Actinoallomurus bryophytorum: one gene and its partner. The protein of the gene in region 2 interacts with the protein of the main gene of each other region in a pairwise test. Links are inferred from orthologs where the notes say so. Each region holds a gene or a part of one and is shown on either strand. Other genes may lie near its edges. The genes, in order: FB559_RS14810 and def.

Region 1 (8,876 bases), 1.2 Mb from region 2 along the record:
CTCGCGTGCCATGGCCCCAGTGTTACACCGTGTCCGGTGTGCTCGCCGGGCCGTGAGGGGCCCTGTCACACCCCGGAACGCCCCGGTCTGTCACCGAATGGGCGCGGACGGCAGGGTGGGTCTCAGTCCTGAAACGACTCAGCAGATGATCGGAGATGCTCGATGCGAGCGACCTTGATATACGGCGCCGGTGACATCCGGGTGGAGAACGTGCCCGACCCGGTGCTGCGGCAACCGACCGACGCCCTGGTACGGGTGCTGCGTTCCTGCATCTGCGGCTCGGATCTGTGGCCCTACGGCTCGGCTCCCGTTTCGGAGCACGGCCGGCGGATCGGCCATGAGTTCCTCGGCGTCGTCGAGGAGACCGGCAGGGAGGTGTCCGGGCTGAGGGCTGGGGACGTCGTCGTCGCCCCGTTCGTATGGTCGGACGGCATCTGCGACTTCTGCGTCGAGGGCCTGCAAACGTCCTGCCGCCACGGCGGAGGCTGGGGCACGCAGGACGTCGACGGTGGCCAGGGCGAGGCCGTACGGGTCCCGCATGCCGACGGCACCCTGGTCAAACTCCCGGTCGGTGAGGACTCGGCGTTGCTGCCGTCGTTGCTGACCCTGTCGGACGTCTACCCGACCGGCCACCACTGCGCCGTCACCGCGGGCGTCGGCCCCCGCACCACCGTCACCGTGATCGGCGACGGCGCCGTAGGCCTGTCGGCGGTGCTGGCGGCCAGGCGCCTCGGCGCCGAACAGATCATCCTCATGGGACGCCACAAGGACCGCACCGATCTCGGCCGGGAGTTCGGCGCCACCGACATCGTGCCCGAGCGCGGCGAGGAGGGCATCGAGCGGGTGAAGGAGCTGACGGGCGGCGACGGCACCCGTACCGTCCTGGAATGCGTCGGCCTGGAGTCCGCGATGCGGACGGCCCTCGCGGTCGTACGGGACGGTGGTGTCGTCAGCCGGGTCGGAGCCCCGCAGTACCAGCAGATCCCCGCCGGGTTCCCCGAGTTCCGGCGGAACATCACCATCACCGGTGGTGGCGCGCCGGCCCGCGCCTACATCGAGGAGCTCATGCCCGAGATCCTCGACGGCACGCTCCAGCCCGGCAAGGTCTTCGACCGCACCGTCTCCCTGGACGACGTCCCGGCCGGCTACCAGGCCATGGCCGACCGCGCCGCCCTCAAGGTCCTCGTCCAGCCCTGACCTGCGAGCGCCCCGGCGACGCAGGATGGGCGGAACCCACCCGTACAACGAACGGAGAACCATCATGAAGCACATCAAGCTGGGCGATCTGGACGTCGCCCGGATCGGCCTGGGCACGATGGGCATGAGCGGCGCCTACACCGGAGCCGGCGATGACGACGCCGAGTCGATCCGTACGATCCACCGGGCACTGGAGCTGGGCGTCACCCTCCTCGACACCGCTGAGGTCTACGGCCCCTATGTCAACGAGGAGCTCCTCGGCCGCGCGCTGAAGGGGCGCCGCGACCAGGCCGTGCTCGCCACCAAGTTCGGCATGATCTCCCACACCGGCGGCACCGGACTCGACAGCAGCCCGGCGAACGTGCGCGCCGCCGTCGAGGGATCCCTGCGCCGCCTCGGCACCGACCACATCGACCTGTACTACCAGCACCGCGTCGACCCTGACACCCCGATCGAGGACACCATCGGCGTCCTCGCCGACCTCGTGGCCGAGGGCAAGATTCGCCACATCGGGCTCTCGGAAGCCGGGCCGGCCACGATCCGCCGCGCGCACGCCGTCCACCCCATCACCGCGCTGCAGTCGGAGTACTCCCTGTGGACCCGTGACAGCGAGCCTGAGACGCTGCCGCTGCTGCGCGAACTCGGCATCGGCTTCGTTGCCTACTCTCCTCTCGGCCGTGGCTTCCTCACGGGAGCCGTCCGGTCCACCGACCAGTTCGCCGACGACGACTTCCGTCGGAACAATCCCCGCTTCATGGGCGAGAACTTCGACCACAACCTCCGCATCGTCGCGGAGGTCGAAGCGATCGCCGGTCAGGTCGGCGCGACCACCGCTCAGGTCGCCCTCGCGTGGCTGCTCGGCCGGGGGGACGACATCGTCCCCATCCCCGGCACCAAGCGCGTCCCCCGTCTGGAGGAGAACCTCGCCGCCGACGCGGTCGAGCTCACCCCAGAGCAGACCACCCTGCTCAACGGCCTCACCCCCGCAGCGGGCGACCACCACAACGAGACCCAGATGCGCATGATCGGCCGATGACCGAGGGTCCGTAGCCTGCCGGTCGACCGCGTATGCCCGGCAGGCCGGCCGTCGGAACGGCCGTCTCTCGTCAGGATCGGTTCGGCATCGGCGATCGTGAGTGACCTCGTGTCCTCACGAGTCGCTCACTTGCGCAGGTCGCGGTAGGTCGAAAGGGCCTCGCGTACGACGCCGCGCATGCCCGGCAGGCGGGCCATGCCGACCAGCTTGTCGATCAGCGGGACGGTGCGCTCCACCAGGCGGTAGGTCTTCTCGGCGTCCGGGGAGCTGTCGTAGACCCAGTAGAGGACCACGCCCATCGAGTAGAGCCACAGGAGCTCGGGCAGGTCGGTGCGGATCTCCGGATCCGTCTTCAGCGTCGAGCCCTCGACGACCTGCCGGTACACCGCGATCGCGGCGTCGCGGACCGGGCCGGACTCGGCGCTGAACGGGCTCAGCGGGCTCGACGGCTCGGCGGCGTACTTGAAGAACTTCCCGGCGAACTCCTTGTAGGGCTGAAGCGTGTCGATGCGGGCGCGGAGCACCCCGAGCAGACGCGCGCGGAACTCCCGATCGCGGGCGAGGATGGCCTCACAGACCTCGCTGTGGTCCTCCTGGGAATGCTCGTAATAAAGCTGGATCAGCTCTTCCTTGGAGGCAAAGTAGTAATACGCATTCCCCACCGAAACACCAGCCTCGGTGGCGATCGCGCGCATAGTGGTGGCCTCGTAGCCGCGCTCGCGGAAAAGCCGCAAAGCGGTCTTGGCGATGAGATCCCGGGTCTGCTCGGACTTGGTCGGTACGGCCACAGCCGACACCCTACGTCTCCTTGTGCACGGAGTCGGCGCACGCCAGTCCCCAGTCAGGGTTCGATGTTCTTTCCGTCAAGTGGCGCGTCTCTTGCCGTGGTATCGCATCGCACGTGGCAGATGCTGCGGCTGGCGCATGCGACATGTACGGGGAGGTTGGATGTCGACACGACTGACCATCATCACCGGCTGCGCCATCGCTTTTTTCGCTTTAACGGCCGGTACGGCCCACGCATGGACACATGACCGGAAATCATCGGCACCAATGCGCCAGCAGGAGGTCGGCGCACTGCTCCAAGGGGCCGGTCTTCGATGGATCTCGTCCGGCCACTGCACCCGCCGGACCAACCCGCACTGCACGTCATTCGACGGGCTGCGGCCATCGACCCTGGGCGGCGTGCTGCGGTTGAGAGATGACAGCCGCTGCGGGCTCGTGATCTCCGGCGGGACCGAGAGAGGTCATGCGGGAGGGCAGTTCAGCCACAGGGCGGGCTACAAGCTCGACATCCTGCCCAACCGCTGCCTCAACCGCTTCGTCAGGCACCACTACCGGCGCATCCACACGCGGGGCGACGGCTCGCCGCTCTACCGGGCGCCCGAGCGGTCACTCTTCGCCCGCGAGCGCTCGCATTGGGACGTCACCTTCATGTGATCAATGTTTCTCGTGAAACCGAGGAGGCCCGGGTGACACCCGGGCCTCCGGCACTCAGTCGGTGAACTCGGCGGCGACCAGCTCGGCGATCTCCGCGGCGTTCAGGGCCGCGCCCTTGCGCAGGTTGTCGCCGCAGACGAACAGGTCGAGCGTGTTGGGAAAGTCGATCGCCTGCCGGATCCGCCCGACGTAGGTCGGGTCGGTGCCGACGACGTCCGCCGGGGTCGGGTACACGCCGTTCTCGGGGTCGTCCATGACGACGACCGTCGGAGCGGCGTCCAGGATCGCCCGGACCCCCTCGACGCCGACCGGGCGTTCGAAGGTCGCGTGCACGGCCAGAGAGTGCGTCGTGACCACCGGGACCCGTACGCAGGTGGCGGAGACCTTGAGGCCGGGGATGCCGAGGATCTTGCGGGACTCGTTGCGGAGCTTGAGCTCCTCCGATGCCCAGCCGTCCTCCTTGAGCGAGCCCGCCCACGGCACGACGTTGAGGGCCAGCGGCGCCGGGAACGGCGACTCACCGTCGCCGAGGCGGTTCTGGATCGCCTTGCGCACGTCGCCCGCGACCTGGCCGAGGCTGCGGTCGCCGGCGACCGCCTCGATCTCGGCGTACAGGCGCTCGGTACCGGCCACCCCGGCACCCGAGACCGCCTGGTAGGAGGCGACGACGAGCTCGGTCAGGCCGTACTCGGCGTGCAGCGCGCCCATCGCGGCCATCATCGACAGCGTCGTGCAGTTGGGCGTGGAGATGATGCCGCGCGGCCGCTCGCGTACGGCCCCGGGGTTGACCTCGGGCACGACGAGCGGGACGTCCGGCTCCATGCGGAACGCACCCGACTTGTCCACGACGACCGCGCCGCGCTCGGCGGCGATCGGCACCCAGATCTTGGAGATCTCGTCGGGCACGTCGAACATGGCGATGTCGACGCCGTCGAAGACCTCGGGGGTCAGCTCCTGGACGACGAGCTCCTCGCCGCGTACGGGCAGGCGCTTGCCGGCCGAGCGGGCCGAGGCGACCAGACGGATCTCGCCGTAGACGTCGTCGCGGGTGGAGACGATGTCGCGCATCACGGTGCCGACCGCGCCGGTGGCGCCGACCAGGGCCAGGGTGGGCTTCCTCATCGTCCGCTCCCTCCGTACACAACGGCCTCGACCTGGTCGGAGTCGAGGTCGAAGGCGCGGTGCGCCGCGGTGACGGCGGCGTCGACGTCGTCCTGGTCGACCACCACGGAGATCCGGATCTCGGAGGTGGAGATCATCTCGATGTTGACGCCCGCGTCGGCGATGGAGCCGAAGAACTTGGCCGTCACACCGGGGTGGGACCGCATGCCCGCGCCGATCAGCGACACCTTGCCGATCTGGTCGTCGTAGCGCAGCTTGTCGAAGCCGATGCGCTCCTTGATCTTGTTGAGGGAGGCCATCGCCGTCTGCCCGTCCGTACGCGGAAGCGTGAAGGAGATGTCGGTACGGCTGGTCGCGGCGGCCGAGACGTTCTGCACGATCATGTCGATGTTGATCTCGGCATCGGCGAGCGTCTGGAAGATCGTCGCCGCCTCGCCGACCTTGTCGGGCACCCCGACCACGGTGATCTTCGCCTCGCTCCGGTCGTGGGCGACGCCGGAGATGATCGCTTGTTCCATCGTGTTTCCCTCGATGCTTTCCTTGACCCAGGTGCCGGTCTTGTTGCTGAACGAGCTCCGCACATGGATGGGCATGCCATAGCGCCGTGCGTACTCCACGCAGCGCAGGTGCAGGATCTTGGCACCGCAGGCGGCCATCTCCATCATCTCCTCGTAGGAGATGTCGGGGATGCGCCGGGCGACCGGGACGATGCGCGGGTCGGCGGTGAAGATGCCGTCCACGTCGGTGTAGATCTCGCAGACGTCGGCGCCGAGCGCGGCGGCGAGAGCGACCGCGGTGGTGTCGGAGCCGCCGCGGCCGAGCGTGGTGACGTCCTTGGTGTCCTGGGACACACCCTGGAAGCCGGCGACGATCGCGATCAGGCCCTCGTCGAGGGCGCCGCGGATCCGGCCGGGCGTGACGTCGATGATGCGGGCCCTGCCATGGCTGCCGTCCGTGATCACACCGGCCTGGGAGCCGGTGAAGGACCGCGCCTCGTGGCCCAGGTTGGCGATGGCCATCGCGAGCAACGCCATCGAGATGCGCTCACCGGAGGTGAGCAGCATGTCGAGTTCACGTGCCGGTGGGAGGGGGCTGACCTGGTTGGCCAGATCGATCAACTCATCCGTCGTGTCCCCCATCGCGGACACCACCACGGCGACGTCATGTCCGTCGCGTTTGGTGGCGGCGATGCGCTGGGCGACGCGCTTGATGCTTTCCGCGTCTGCGACGGAGGAGCCACCGTACTTCTGCACGACAAGAGCCACGCGTGTGCACTCCTCGGATCAGGCGTTGGAAGTCTTGACGCGCCTGAGTCTACCGAGGTCAGCGGCTCAGCCTGCGAGACGTTATCCCGCTATGCGAGATTTGCGCCATTCGAGGCAACGCACCGGAAACCTTCCTTAGCCGGCGACCTGTTCCTCCATCACGTCCAGGCGAGCACTCGCGGATACGGCGTAAAGAGCCCGCAGCGCCGCACCCGCGTGGTTGCCCCAGTGGTTGAAGTAGCTGTACTGCCACCACCAGAGCGCCTCCAGCTTGCGGTCGGCCTCGTAGTGCCGGCGGCCATGGACCAGGTCGCTGGCGACGTCCACGAGATCGTCCGAGAGCCGGTAGGGAACCGCCTCGTCGTCCTTGTACGGGTCGAACACCTCGGTGTAGTCGTCGACGTCGGTGAGACGCTCGGCGAGCCCCTGGCGTACGGCGTCGAGGTCGGGATCCTCGCCGACGTCGGGCTCCCAGTTGTCCGGGAGGATCACGTCGGTGTTGGCGCCGAGCTGCGCGCCCGCCACCGCGATCTGCGAGACCTCGAGGAGGAGCATCGGCACCGTCTGCTCTTTGGCGTCGCCGCGGGCGATCGCCTCGAGCATGGTCAGATAGCTCTCAACGTGCTTCGCCACCCGATCGGCGAGCGTGGTCCAGCTGTTCTCAGACATCGAGCAGCCTCCGTCCTTCGAACGCGCGACCGAGAGTGACCTCGTCGGCGTATTCCAGATCGCCTCCCACCGGCAGGCCACTGGCGAGCCGGGTGACGGTGAGGCCCATCGGTTTCACGAGCCGGGCAAGGTAGGTCGCGGTCGCCTCGCCCTCGAGGTTCGGGTCAGTGGCGAGGATGAGCTCGGTCACGTCACCGTCGGCGAGCCGCGTCATGAGCTCCCGAATCCGCAGGTCATCGGGGCCCACCCCCTCGATCGGGCTGATCGCGCCACCCAGCACGTGGTAGCGGCCACGGAACTCGCGCGTCTTTTCGATCGCCACGACGTCCTTCGGCTCCTCCACCACGCAGATCACATGCAGGTCGCGACGGGCATCCCGGCAGATCCGGCATTCTTCCGCCTCGGCCACATTACCGCAGACCTTACAGAACCTGACTTTGTCTTTTACTTCCCTCAGCGCCTCGGTCAGGCGGGTGACATCGGCAGGGTCGGCGGCGAGCAGATGGAAGGCGATCCGCTGTGCGCTCTTCGGCCCCACACCGGGCAGCCTGCCCAGCTCGTCGATGAGGTTCTGAACAACCCCTTCGTACACGGCTCCTCCCTTCTACTCGTCGCTCGTATCGTTCGCGGCGTGCGTGCGGACCCTCGCGGGCTCACAGCCCGTACGGCGTGAGCCGCGCGGGTCTCAGAGCTCCGGCAGGCCCCCGGGGATGCCACCGCCGAGGCTGCCCAGGCCCTCGGTCAGCGGGCCCATCTTCGTCTCCTGCAACCTCTGCACCTCCTCGGCGGCGTTGTGAATGGCCGCGACCACCAGGTCGGCGATGGTCTCGGCCGTGTCCTGCGGGTCGTTGGTGTCGATCGCAGCCGGGTCGATGACCAGCTTGATCAGCTCGCTCTGACCGTTCACCGTCGCGGTGACCAGCCCGCCACCGGCGGACCCGTCGACCTGGGCCTCCGCGAGCTCACGTTGCAGAGTCACGAGCTGTTCCTGCATTCGCTGCGCCTGCTCCAGCATCTGCTGGATATTCTGCCCGCCTCCGGGTTCCACGGCGTCTCCTCATTCGATCGTCCGATGGCACGAGACTACGGGGTTCGCTCTCGATGCGGTAAGCGCCCACCCGTGATCGGAATTCCCGGCATGTCACCGCTCGGGACCCGGCCGGCGACAGCACTCCGAGAGGCGTACGACCGGGGGCGCCGCAGCCATGATCAGAGTGACCTATGTTCGCGGCAAGCGGGCTTATTCCGCAGGTCAAGCGTTGTCGATCTCCTGAATGACCTTGCCGCCGAGCACCTGTTCGATCAATGCCATCCCGGTGAGGGCGGCCTCCGTACCGGCATCGGCGTCGCCCTCGGGATCGACCTCGTCGGCCTCGTCGAAGGGGCCCGGAGGCGGCGGCACGATGCCGGACGCGGACGCCGTGGGAGGGGGCGTACGGTTCTCGGCGGGCCGACGTGGCTCCTGCTGCCGGCGGTTCTCTCGCGGCTCGCGGGGGGCGGGGGGCGCCGCCGCGGCACCGCCCCAGCCGCCGGGGTCGGACGGGGGTGGGCTCGGCCGTCCGCTCTGTCCGGAGCCGTTGTCGAGGACGGCGTCGATGCGCCAGTCGACGCCGAGGATCTCCTTGAGCGCCTCGCGGAGCACGACCTCCTTGCCGCCGGTCGTGAAGCCGCGGCGCTTTCCCTCGTTGGCGAAGGCGAGGGTGAGGACGTTGCCCTCCAGGGAGGCGACGTCCACGCCTTCCATGAGGACGATCCAGGCGACCTTGCTGCGCTGCTTGACCGCTTCGAGGATGTCGACCCACATGCCACGGATGGCACTGACGTCGACCGCGCCGGGTTGTGCGGGGGTGGTCTCGTGCGGCGCCTCGCCGGGTGCCTCGTCCGCGGCATGCTGGCCGGTCCGTTGGTCCTGGTCCGAGTCGGGCCGTTGTGCCTGCGCTTGCCCGGGCTGGTGAAGAGTGGGCCAGTCGACCTCGCCCGGCGCCTGTGGCGTCGCGTTCGAGGGGGTCGCGGCGGAGCGCTCTGCCGCGTTGGACGGCGGCGCGTCGGCCGCCGCCGTTGAGGACGGACCCGCGGCGGACCGGCCCGCGGACGACGAGGCAGGCGCCGGGTCCGGTGCCGAGTTCGATGCCCGCGAGGGTGTGGCC
Region 2 (8,829 bases):
TTCGGCGAACCGCCGGCCCGGCCGGTCGTCGGCGACCAGCCCTCCGTGCTGCCGACCGCCGTGAGTTCGAGCGCTCCGCCCGCCGACTCTTCCACGTTCGCGACACCCGCGCGAAAGCCGTCGTACTCGGCGACGGCCTCCCTTTCCTCCGCGGGGAGCGACCACACCTATGTGGTCCGCGGCGGCCGGGTCGTGCTGTCCATGACGGACACCGCCGCGCGGCTGGTTTCGGCCATCCCCAACCCGGGGTACACCGTGCAGACCTGGCGGGGCGACCAGTGGCTCCGGGTCGACTTCACCAAGGAGGACCGGACGTCCAGCGTGATCGCTGCATGGAATGGGCACGCGCCCACGGTCCAGACCGCCGAGTGATCCCGTGGGGTTTTGGCGACCGTTGCTGGGTTCATCGACGAATCTCATGTTCCATCGATGGACGTCATTCGTTGACGCAGCCTGAGCCCTTGTGCTGTCGGACCCTGCCATTACCGTCTCGGCTGTGGAGTACCGCGATCGGTTGACCGTCGTCCAGGCGTATCGCTTTGCTTCGGACCCAACGCCCGGCCAGGTGCGCGCGCTGTTGCGACATGCCGGTGCGGCGCGCCTCGCCTACAACACCGGCCTGGACCAGCTCGCTCGCGCGTTGAAGAACTGGTCCGACTTCCGGAAGGGTGAGCGGAAGGGCCGCCGGATGGGCTTCCCACGTTTCAAGTCCAGGCGCAGGTACGCGCCGTCGGTGCGGTTCACCACTGGCACGATCCGGCTTGAGGATGACCGCCGCTATGTGAGGTTGCCGCGCCTTGGGCGGCTCAAGACCCACGAGTCCACGCGCAAGCTCCAGCGACGTATCGCGGAGGGCCGCGCCCGGATCTTGTCGGCGACCGTCCGTTCCGAGGCAGGACGCTGGTTCGTGTCCTTCACGGTCGAGGTCCAACGGTCCATACGCGCGCCGGCCCGCCCGGATGCGGTGGTGGGTGTGGACCTGGGGATCAGGACCCTCGCGGTATTCTCCGACGACCGGCCGACGGCCACCAACCCGAAGCACTACGACGCGGCGCGACGCAAACTCACCCGGTCCTCCCGTGCGGCCTCTCGCAAGCGGGGTCCGGACCGGCGTACCGGACAACAGCCCTCCAATCGCTGGAAGAGCGCCAACGCCGCCCGCAACCGCGTCCACCATCGCGTCACTGCCCGAAGACGCGATGCGATCCACAAGCTCACCACGGCCCTGGCCCGCGAGTACGGCTCGATCGTGGTGGAGGACCTGCACGTTGCCGGGATGGTGAAGAACCGCCGGCTGGCGCGAGTCATCTCTGATGCCGGGTTCGGTGAGATCCGCCGGCAGCTCGCCTACCAAACCGTCTGGAACGGTGGGACGCTCATCGTCGCGGACCGCTGGTATCCGTCCTCGAAGAGGTGCTCGGGATGTGGTGTGGTGAAAGCCAAGCTGCGCCTGTCCGAACGCGTCTTCACCTGCGGTGAATGCGGCCTGTCCTTGGACCGGGATGCCAACGCCGCGAGCAACCTCGCTTCCCTGGTCGAACATGTTGTTGTCGCCGGGAGTGGCCCGGAGACCCAAAACGGACGCGGAGCCGACCATAAGACCCGGCCAGGCCGGGCTGGTGGCTGTGAAACGTCTACCCCGCACCGGGCGGCCCCCGCCCAGGTAGGACGGGGACCTTCGCCCAGCGATGAGCGAATCACCGAGATTATGAGGTCTCGGTGAACGGTGAGTAAGGTCACCCGAATAGCGTTCGGTCGACTCCGGTAACCTCCTGCTTATGGACGTAAACGGAGCTGCAGCCATTGTCACCGGTGGCGCGAGCGGACTTGGCGAGGCCACCGCGCGCGACCTCGCCGCACAGGGCGCCAAAGTAGTGATCGCCGACCTCAACGAGACCACGGGCAAGGCCATCGCCGACGAGCTCGGCGGGGTGTTCGTCAAGGTGGACGTCTCCGACGAGGCCCAGGTGCAGGCCGCCGTCGACGCTGCCGTCGCCACCGGTGCGCCGCTGCGCGTCGTGGTGAACAGCGCCGGCATCGGGTGGGCGTCGCGGACCGTCGGCCGGGACGGGACCCCGCACGACCTCGCGTCGTACAAGAAGGTCATCGACGTCAACCTGATCGGGACCTTCAACGGCATGCGCCTCGGCGCCGCGGCGATCGCCAAGACCGAGGCGCTGGACGAGTACGGCACCCGTGGCGTGATCATCAACACCGCGTCCGTCGCGGGCCTCGAGGGCCAGACCGGGCAGGTCGCCTACTCCGCCTCCAAGGGCGGCATCATCGGCATGACCGTGCCGGCGGCCCGCGACCTCGCCGCCGTCGGCGTACGCGTCAACACGATCTGCCCCGGCATCATCGACACGCCGATCTACGGGCAGGGCGAGCAGGCCGAAGAGTTCAAGAAGAAGCTCGCCGCGCCGGTCGTGTTCCCCAAGCGCATGGGCACCGCGCCCGAGTTCGCCCACCTGGTGCGCTCGCTGATCGAGAACGACTACGTCAACGCCGAGACCGTCCGCTTCGACGGCGGCATCCGCTTCCAGCCCAAGTGAGGTCGTGACCATGTCGGATGCAGTGCTGACCGAGGTCGACGGCGGCGTCGCCGTCATCACGATCAACCGTCCGGAGGCCAGGAACGCGGTCAACGGCGCGGTCGCGAAGGGCATGGCGAGCGCGCTCGACGAGCTCGACGCGCGCAAGGACGTGTCCGTCCTCGTGCTGACCGGCGCGGGCGGCACGTTCAGCGCCGGCATGGACCTCAAGGGCTTCCTGACCGGCGACAACCCGATCGCGGAGGGGCGGGGGTTCGGCGGCATCGTCGAGCGCCCGCCGGCCAAGCCGATCATCGCCGCCGTCGAGGGGTACGCCCTGGCGGGCGGCTTCGAGCTCGCGCTGGCCTGCGACATGATCGTCGCATCGTCCGAGTCGAAGTTCGGGCTGCCCGAGGTCAAGCGCGGCCTGGTCGCGGGCGCCGGTGGCCTGCTGCGGCTGCCGCGGCGGATCCCGTACCACGCGGCCATGGAGCTCGCGCTGAGCGGCGAGCACTACCCGGCGTCACGCCTGGCCGAGCTCGGCCTGGTCAACAAGCTCACCTCGCCCGGAGAGGCCCTGGCGGAGGCGCGTGAACTGGCCCTCAGGATCGCGGCGAACGCGCCCCTGGCCCTCGCGGCGACCAAGCGGGTCATCGTCGAGTCGGCCGACTGGGACAGTTCGGAGCAGTTCGCGAAGCAGGGCGAGATCATCAACCCGGTCTTCGTGTCCAAGGACGCGATGGAGGGTGCCGCCGCGTTCGCGGAGAAGCGCCCTCCGGAGTGGTCGGGCGAGTAACCGCGGTGAGGGCGGCCCCGGTGCGGGGCCGCCCTCAGCCGTTCGCGGCGGCCGAGGACTGGGGGAGACGCTCGCGCAGGGCCTTGAGGTAACGGTCGCGGGGCAGGGTCCGTACGCGTAGCGGCAGGCGCGGGTAGGTGAGCCGTACGGTGGCCATCAGCAGACGGAAGCGCGCGCGGCGCGAGCGGTTCCACCGCCAGCCGTACTGGTCCCGTATCTCCTCCGGCATGAGCCCGGCCGTGATGAGCCGGATCGCGGCGAGCGCGGGTGCGTTCAGCGGGCCGCCGGGCAGCTTCGGATGCAGCACCTGGTGGGCGATGGCCCGTGAGGCCTCGCTGATCCGCAGCGAGGCGAGCGTCCCGGCGTAGTAGTCGCGGAAGTCGGCGTAGGTGGCCGGCATCATCGCGTACGGGCAGCCGAGGATCGTCGCGTAGATCTTGCTCTGCTCGTAGTACGCGGCAAGCTCCTCCGGGGACAGCCGGCGGAAGATCAGCTCGTACACCTGCACGGCGGTGGCGAAGAGCGTGGCGGCGACCCAGACCTGCAGCTCCGGTTCGCCGGCCGCGTAGCCGGGGCCGGTGACGCGGTCGTGCATTCGCCGGACGACGTCGCTGAGGCGTTCGGCCTGCGCGCGGGAGCCGAAGCCGACCACGTAGACCCACTGCATCGTGCCCCGCAACCGCCCGAGCGGGTCCTCGGCCGTGTAGCTGTGGTCGTAGACGCCTTGGGCGATCTTCGGATGGGCGGTCTGGAGGAGCGACGCGGCGCCACCCGCCGCGATCAGGAATCCCTCGCGGCCGATCACCCGGATCAGGTCCTCGTCGTGGAAGAGGTCGTCGTTGGGGGAGCGGCCGTCGTCGGACCGGCCGGAGGAGCCAGATGCCATGAACGCATTGTAAGTAACCACTTGCGTCACGTCAGCCCCCGCGCAGGTCGCGAAAACAACACGACATTCGGGTCGTGGTCCGGGGATAATCAGATCTATGTCCGGTCCAGTACACGTGCGAGGTTCGGTGGTCATTCCTGACGCCGAGCTCAGCTGGCGTTTCTCGCGTTCGTCAGGGCCGGGCGGCCAGCACGTCAACACGAGCGACACCGCGGCGGAGTTGTCCTTCGACGTGGCCCGGTCGGCGGTCCTGCCGCAGACGTACAAGGACCGGGCGCTGCAACGCCTCGCGGGCCGCCTCGTGGGCGGCGTCGTGACGATCCGCGCGGAGGAGCACCGCTCTCAGCTGCGCAACCGTGAGGCGGCCAAGGACCGGCTGGCGGCGTTGCTCGCCGAGGCCACCGCGCCTCCGCCCAAGGCGCGGCGCCCGACCAAACCCAGCCGCCGCGTGCAGGCGCGGCGGATCGAGGGCAAGCGCCGGCGCGGACAGATCAAGAAAGGGCGCTCCGGTCGTTTCGACGACTGATCACGCGCTCCAGGTCGCGGAGCGTACGGCGCGCAGGGCCTCTTTGCGGGTGGCGCCCTCGAGCGTGTCGACGTACAACTGGCCCTTGAGATGACCGCTCTCGTGCTGGAGACAGCGCGCGAAGTAGCCGGTGCCCTCGACGCGGATCGGCTTGCCCGTCAGGTCGACCCCCTCGACCACGGCGCGGGAGTACCGAGGCGTCGCGAACCGCAGGCCGGGCAGCGACAGGCATCCCTCCTCGTCGTCGACCAGCTCGCCGTCGGCGGCCACGAGTGTGGGGTTGAGCACGTGCCCGACGTGACGCCGCCCCGCCTCGTCGGCGCAGTCGTAGACGAACGCCTGGAGCGAGACACCGATCTGGTTCGCCGCGAGCCCCGCGCCGTCGGCCGCGTACATCGAGGCGAACATGTCATCGACCAGGCGTTTCAGGTCGGCGTCGAACGCCCGGACCGGGTCGCCCTCGGTGCGGAGTACGGGATCGCCCATGTAGCGGATCGGGCGTACGGTGCCGGCGCCCGCCTGGCGGCGTTTTTCGGTTCCCACGAGACCAAGACTCTAGGGCCTCATCCGAAGTCTCGCTGTCCTACCGCGCGGCGCCCATAGGACGCCTCGCCGCGTTGTCGTCGGCACCGGGCCGACTCCCTCCTCCGCCTTGCGACGCGCCGCCTGGACGCCGTTCGCTACGGACGGAGACTTCGGATGAGGCCCAGCGGTCTTTGACCTCGTCCCACTGCCCGCCGGTCGCCACGAACGGCTGGGACGAACAGATCGCCCTGGCGGCCGTGACGGCTGCCAGGGCGATCCGCATCACGTCACTCCGCCGGGTCGCTCGCGGGCGGCGACGGCGGAACCTGGATGATCCGCTGCGGGTCGGGCTGGCCGGCGGGCGGCATCGGGTGCGCCTGTCCCTGCGGGTGGGCGTGCGGCTGCGGCTGGGCATGGGGATGAGCGGGCGGCTGTGCGTGCGGTGCCTGCTGCTGGGGACGCGCGTGCTGGGCCTGCGGCTGTCCCTGCGGCCGGCCGGGCCCCTGGCCGTCGCCCTGCCTCTCCTGCCTGTCCTGCCTTTCCCCCCTGTCCTGGCGGGGGGCGGCGGCGATGTCGCTCACCATCTTTTCCAGCGGACCGGCCTTGTCCTCGTTGCGCAGCAGACCGACGAGGGTCTCGCTGATCTCGCCGAGCCGTCCGAGTGCCTGTGAGTGCTGCTGGGTGAGCTGCGTCAGCCGGTCCGAGGCGTCCTCGTTGATGGCCGAGGCGCGGCGCTCGGCGTTCGTCAGAGTGCGCTCGGCGTCATTGCGGGTGTCGAGGAGGAGCTTGTCGGCCTCCTGCTTGGCGCTGGACAGGACCCTCTCGGACTCCTGCTTGGCCGCCGACAGCATGTGGCTGGCGTTCTCCTGGGCCTGGGCGACCGTCCGCTCGGACTTGCCGTGGGCCTCGTCGATGACGCGCTTGGCCTCTTTTTCGGCGTCCTGCCGAATCTGGGTGACCTTCTGGTCGGCGTCGCCCAGCTTCGACTGCGCCTCCTCCTCGGCCAGGTTGATGATCTGACGGAGGCGCTCGCTGAGGTCGTCACCGGTCGGCCGGCGGGCCTCGCGGACCTCGGTCATCTCCCGGCGGGTGCGTTCGACCTCGTCGAGTGCACGGGACAACCGTGCCTCGAGCTCGCGGATCTGGTTGCGCGTGCGGGCGATGTATTCGTCGACCTGGCGGCGGTTGTAGCCGCGCATGACGATCTCGAACGTCTCCTCGCGGAGGAGATTTGGCAGGATCTCGGCTTCGTTGCTCATTGGCCCAAAGGGTTGAAGGTAGGTCTGATGAACTCTCGACGCTTCTACCCCTTTCGCGCAAGGGGAATGCAGCGTCTAGTGAGAATTAGTGACTCTCCGCTGTCGCGACCCAAGAGTCTGCACACGATATATACCGCTAAATGACCCCCTTGGGAGCGAGAACCGTCCCATCCGCAGGGAAGGTTTCGGCCAAGCCGCTCCGATGAGGGCCGGACACGTGCTTGCACGGGTGCTCGTCGGTCACGGTCCGTTCGCTCCTAGACTCGGGGACCGTGACTGACTTCTTCCGTGGTGTGCTGGGTGACCATGAGCCGCAGATCCACCCCGAGGCGTGGGTCGCGCCGGGTGCCGTCATCGTCGGGCGGGTGACACTGGGACGTGCCGCGAACGTCTGGTACGGCTCGGTCCTGCGTGGCGAGGACGAGGAGATCGTGGTCGGTGAGGAGTGCAACATCCAGGACCTGTCCTGCCTGCACTCCGACCCGGGCGAGCCGGCCGTGCTGGAGGACCGGGTCAGCCTCGGGCACAAGGCGATGGTGCACGGCGCGCACATCGAGACCGGTTCGCTCATCGGGATCGGCGCGATCGTGCTCGGCGGCGCGCGGATCGGAGCGGGGTCGCTGGTCGCCGCGGGCGCCCTCGTACCCCCGGGCAAGACCATCCCTGCGGGCGTACTCGTCGCGGGCGTGCCGGGAAAAGTGGTGCGGGAGCTGAACGACGACGACCGCGCCGTACTCGCGTACACCCCCGCCGTGTACGTGGAGAAAAGCCGCCTGCACCGTGAGGCCCGCTGGATCTGAGTTTTTCTCGTGATCGCCTTTGTGATGGTCATCCGTTTACCATTGCCTGGTGGTCTGGGGGCAGGCATATGGGGAAGTTCCCTCGTCCGCCGTACAAGATCCATTTACGGTGGCCGAGCGTGACACGCATGCCATGGTCTCCTCGGGATGGTGGCCCGGCACACCACCACAACAACGACAGAACCTCGTCGCCGCGCGCATGCTCGCCCTGCCCGACGGCAGCTGGTGGCTCTTCGGCGCGTGGGGCCGCTGGTACCGCTGGACCGCCGCCGACGGCCAGTGGCACCTCTGCCCGCCACCGCGACTGTCGATCACGCGGATGTCCGCGCGCCCCCTCCAGCGGGGCATGCCGGTGCCGCCGGTGCCCCCGCACGTCGTGCCGACCGGCCCCGACCTCACCTACGAGCCACCTCCCGCGCTCGCGTTCGTCGACGCGAGCATCAGGCCGGAGGTCACCTCCCGCGTACGCGCGACCGTCGAGTCGGCGGCCGCGCTGCCGCCGCCGGACTTTCCGCACTGGTGGGGCCTGTTCTCCTCGTCCGTACCCAGCACCGTGGCCCTCACCTGGGGCGTGATGCTCTGGTGCGCGACCGCCCCGGTCTTCGACGCACGCCTCGACGGCCAGTTGCTCGGGCTCTGGGCGTCCCACCGCTCCCGGCCCCTTCCGGAGATCGAGGGACCTCGCTGGCTGACGCCGCCGCCACTGGAGTCGCTGATCGGCCTGTACGCCGAGCGGCTGCGGTCCGGCCGCGTCGACTCGGCCGTGGTGATCCTGCGCACGATGTGGGCGATGGCGAGCGCGCTGCGCGAGGACTCCCGCTTCCAGCCACGCGCCGACGCGCTGCTCGCCATGCTCGGCGTGACCCTCCAGAACCCCACGGTCGACTACGGCGCGCTGTCCTACGGCGACCGGGCGGTCATGCAGCAGTGGCTCACCCGCTGCCCACCGGCCCTGGCCCCCGCGTTGCGCATCGAGGCATCGGCCGGCGAACACTTCCGCAACACCTACTACGACCTGGCCGTCGCGCTCACCCCGGTCGCCGGCGACCCGTCCGGACGCGGCTACGTCGAGCCGAGGCTGCTCGCGGCCGCACTGCTCGCCGCCGACCTCGCCGTCGTACGCCAGGACGTCTCCACCCAGGTCATCGGCTGGCTGGACCCCCAGGTCGGCGAGGCCATGCGGGCGATGCTCATCCAGCGCGACCATCCGCTGCGCCCGTACTGGCCCGAGGGCGACCGGATGCCCCGCTCCCTGCGCGAACGCATGGACGTGGTCGAACCGGCCGTACGCAACGCACTCCTCGCCACCATGTACACGGCCGACCTGGCGTGGTGCCGGCTGGGCGGCGGCATCCCGGCGAGACCACGCGGCTTCCCGTCACCGGTCGCGATCCTGGCGGAGATCATCGGCCCAAGACGCGCGACGTCCGTGGCGTCCACCGAGCCGATGTCGCAGGCGCCGGGCATCGCACCCTTGGCGCAGCAGTACCCCGCCAACCCCGGCAC

What was found.
Region 1: the proteins of def (region 2) and FB559_RS14810 interact in binary tests that used the Escherichia coli proteins (3 or more experiments, as listed by UniProt). The link is inferred for Actinoallomurus bryophytorum from one-to-one orthologs.

What each region holds. Positions count from the first base shown.
Region 1 is NZ_VFOZ01000001.1:3,193,080-3,201,955, forward strand. The notes cover bases 2,762-5,761. They hold FB559_RS14810 (aspartate-semialdehyde dehydrogenase), read right to left. Parts: upstream 4,796-5,761; coding sequence 3,728-4,795; downstream 2,762-3,727. Other genes in these bases: FB559_RS14800 (TetR/AcrR family transcriptional regulator), read right to left, coding at 2,762-3,021; FB559_RS14805 (hypothetical protein), read left to right, coding at 3,182-3,673; FB559_RS14815 (aspartate kinase), read right to left, coding at 4,792-5,761. Also shown: FB559_RS14785 (helix-turn-helix transcriptional regulator), read right to left, coding at 1-12; FB559_RS14790 (zinc-binding dehydrogenase), read left to right, coding at 163-1,197; FB559_RS14795 (aldo/keto reductase), read left to right, coding at 1,262-2,233; more of FB559_RS14800, read right to left, coding at 2,359-2,761; more of FB559_RS14815, read right to left, coding at 5,762-6,060; FB559_RS14820 (DUF5063 domain-containing protein), read right to left, coding at 6,196-6,729; recombination mediator RecR, read right to left, coding at 6,722-7,321; FB559_RS14830 (YbaB/EbfC family nucleoid-associated protein), read right to left, coding at 7,415-7,777; FB559_RS14835 (DNA polymerase III subunit gamma and tau), read right to left, coding at 7,982-8,876.
Region 2 is NZ_VFOZ01000001.1:1,983,928-1,992,756, reverse strand. The notes cover bases 3,512-6,464. They hold def (peptide deformylase), read right to left. Parts: upstream 5,283-6,464; coding sequence 4,740-5,282; downstream 3,512-4,739. Other genes in these bases: FB559_RS09365 (DivIVA domain-containing protein), read right to left, coding at 5,552-6,464; arfB (alternative ribosome rescue aminoacyl-tRNA hydrolase ArfB), read left to right, coding at 4,311-4,739; FB559_RS09380 (oxygenase MpaB family protein), read right to left, coding at 3,512-4,213. Also shown: FB559_RS09400 (hypothetical protein), read left to right, coding at 1-372; IS607 family element RNA-guided endonuclease TnpB, read left to right, coding at 497-1,723; FB559_RS09390 (SDR family NAD(P)-dependent oxidoreductase), read left to right, coding at 1,779-2,552; FB559_RS09385 (crotonase/enoyl-CoA hydratase family protein), read left to right, coding at 2,563-3,327; more of FB559_RS09380, read right to left, coding at 3,362-3,511; more of FB559_RS09365, read right to left, coding at 6,465-6,523; FB559_RS09360 (gamma carbonic anhydrase family protein), read left to right, coding at 6,796-7,323; FB559_RS09355 (hypothetical protein), read left to right, coding at 7,433-8,829. UniProt on the Escherichia coli protein: Removes the formyl group from the N-terminal Met of newly synthesized proteins. Requires at least a dipeptide for an efficient rate of reaction. N-terminal L-methionine is a prerequisite for activity but the enzyme has broad specificity at other positions.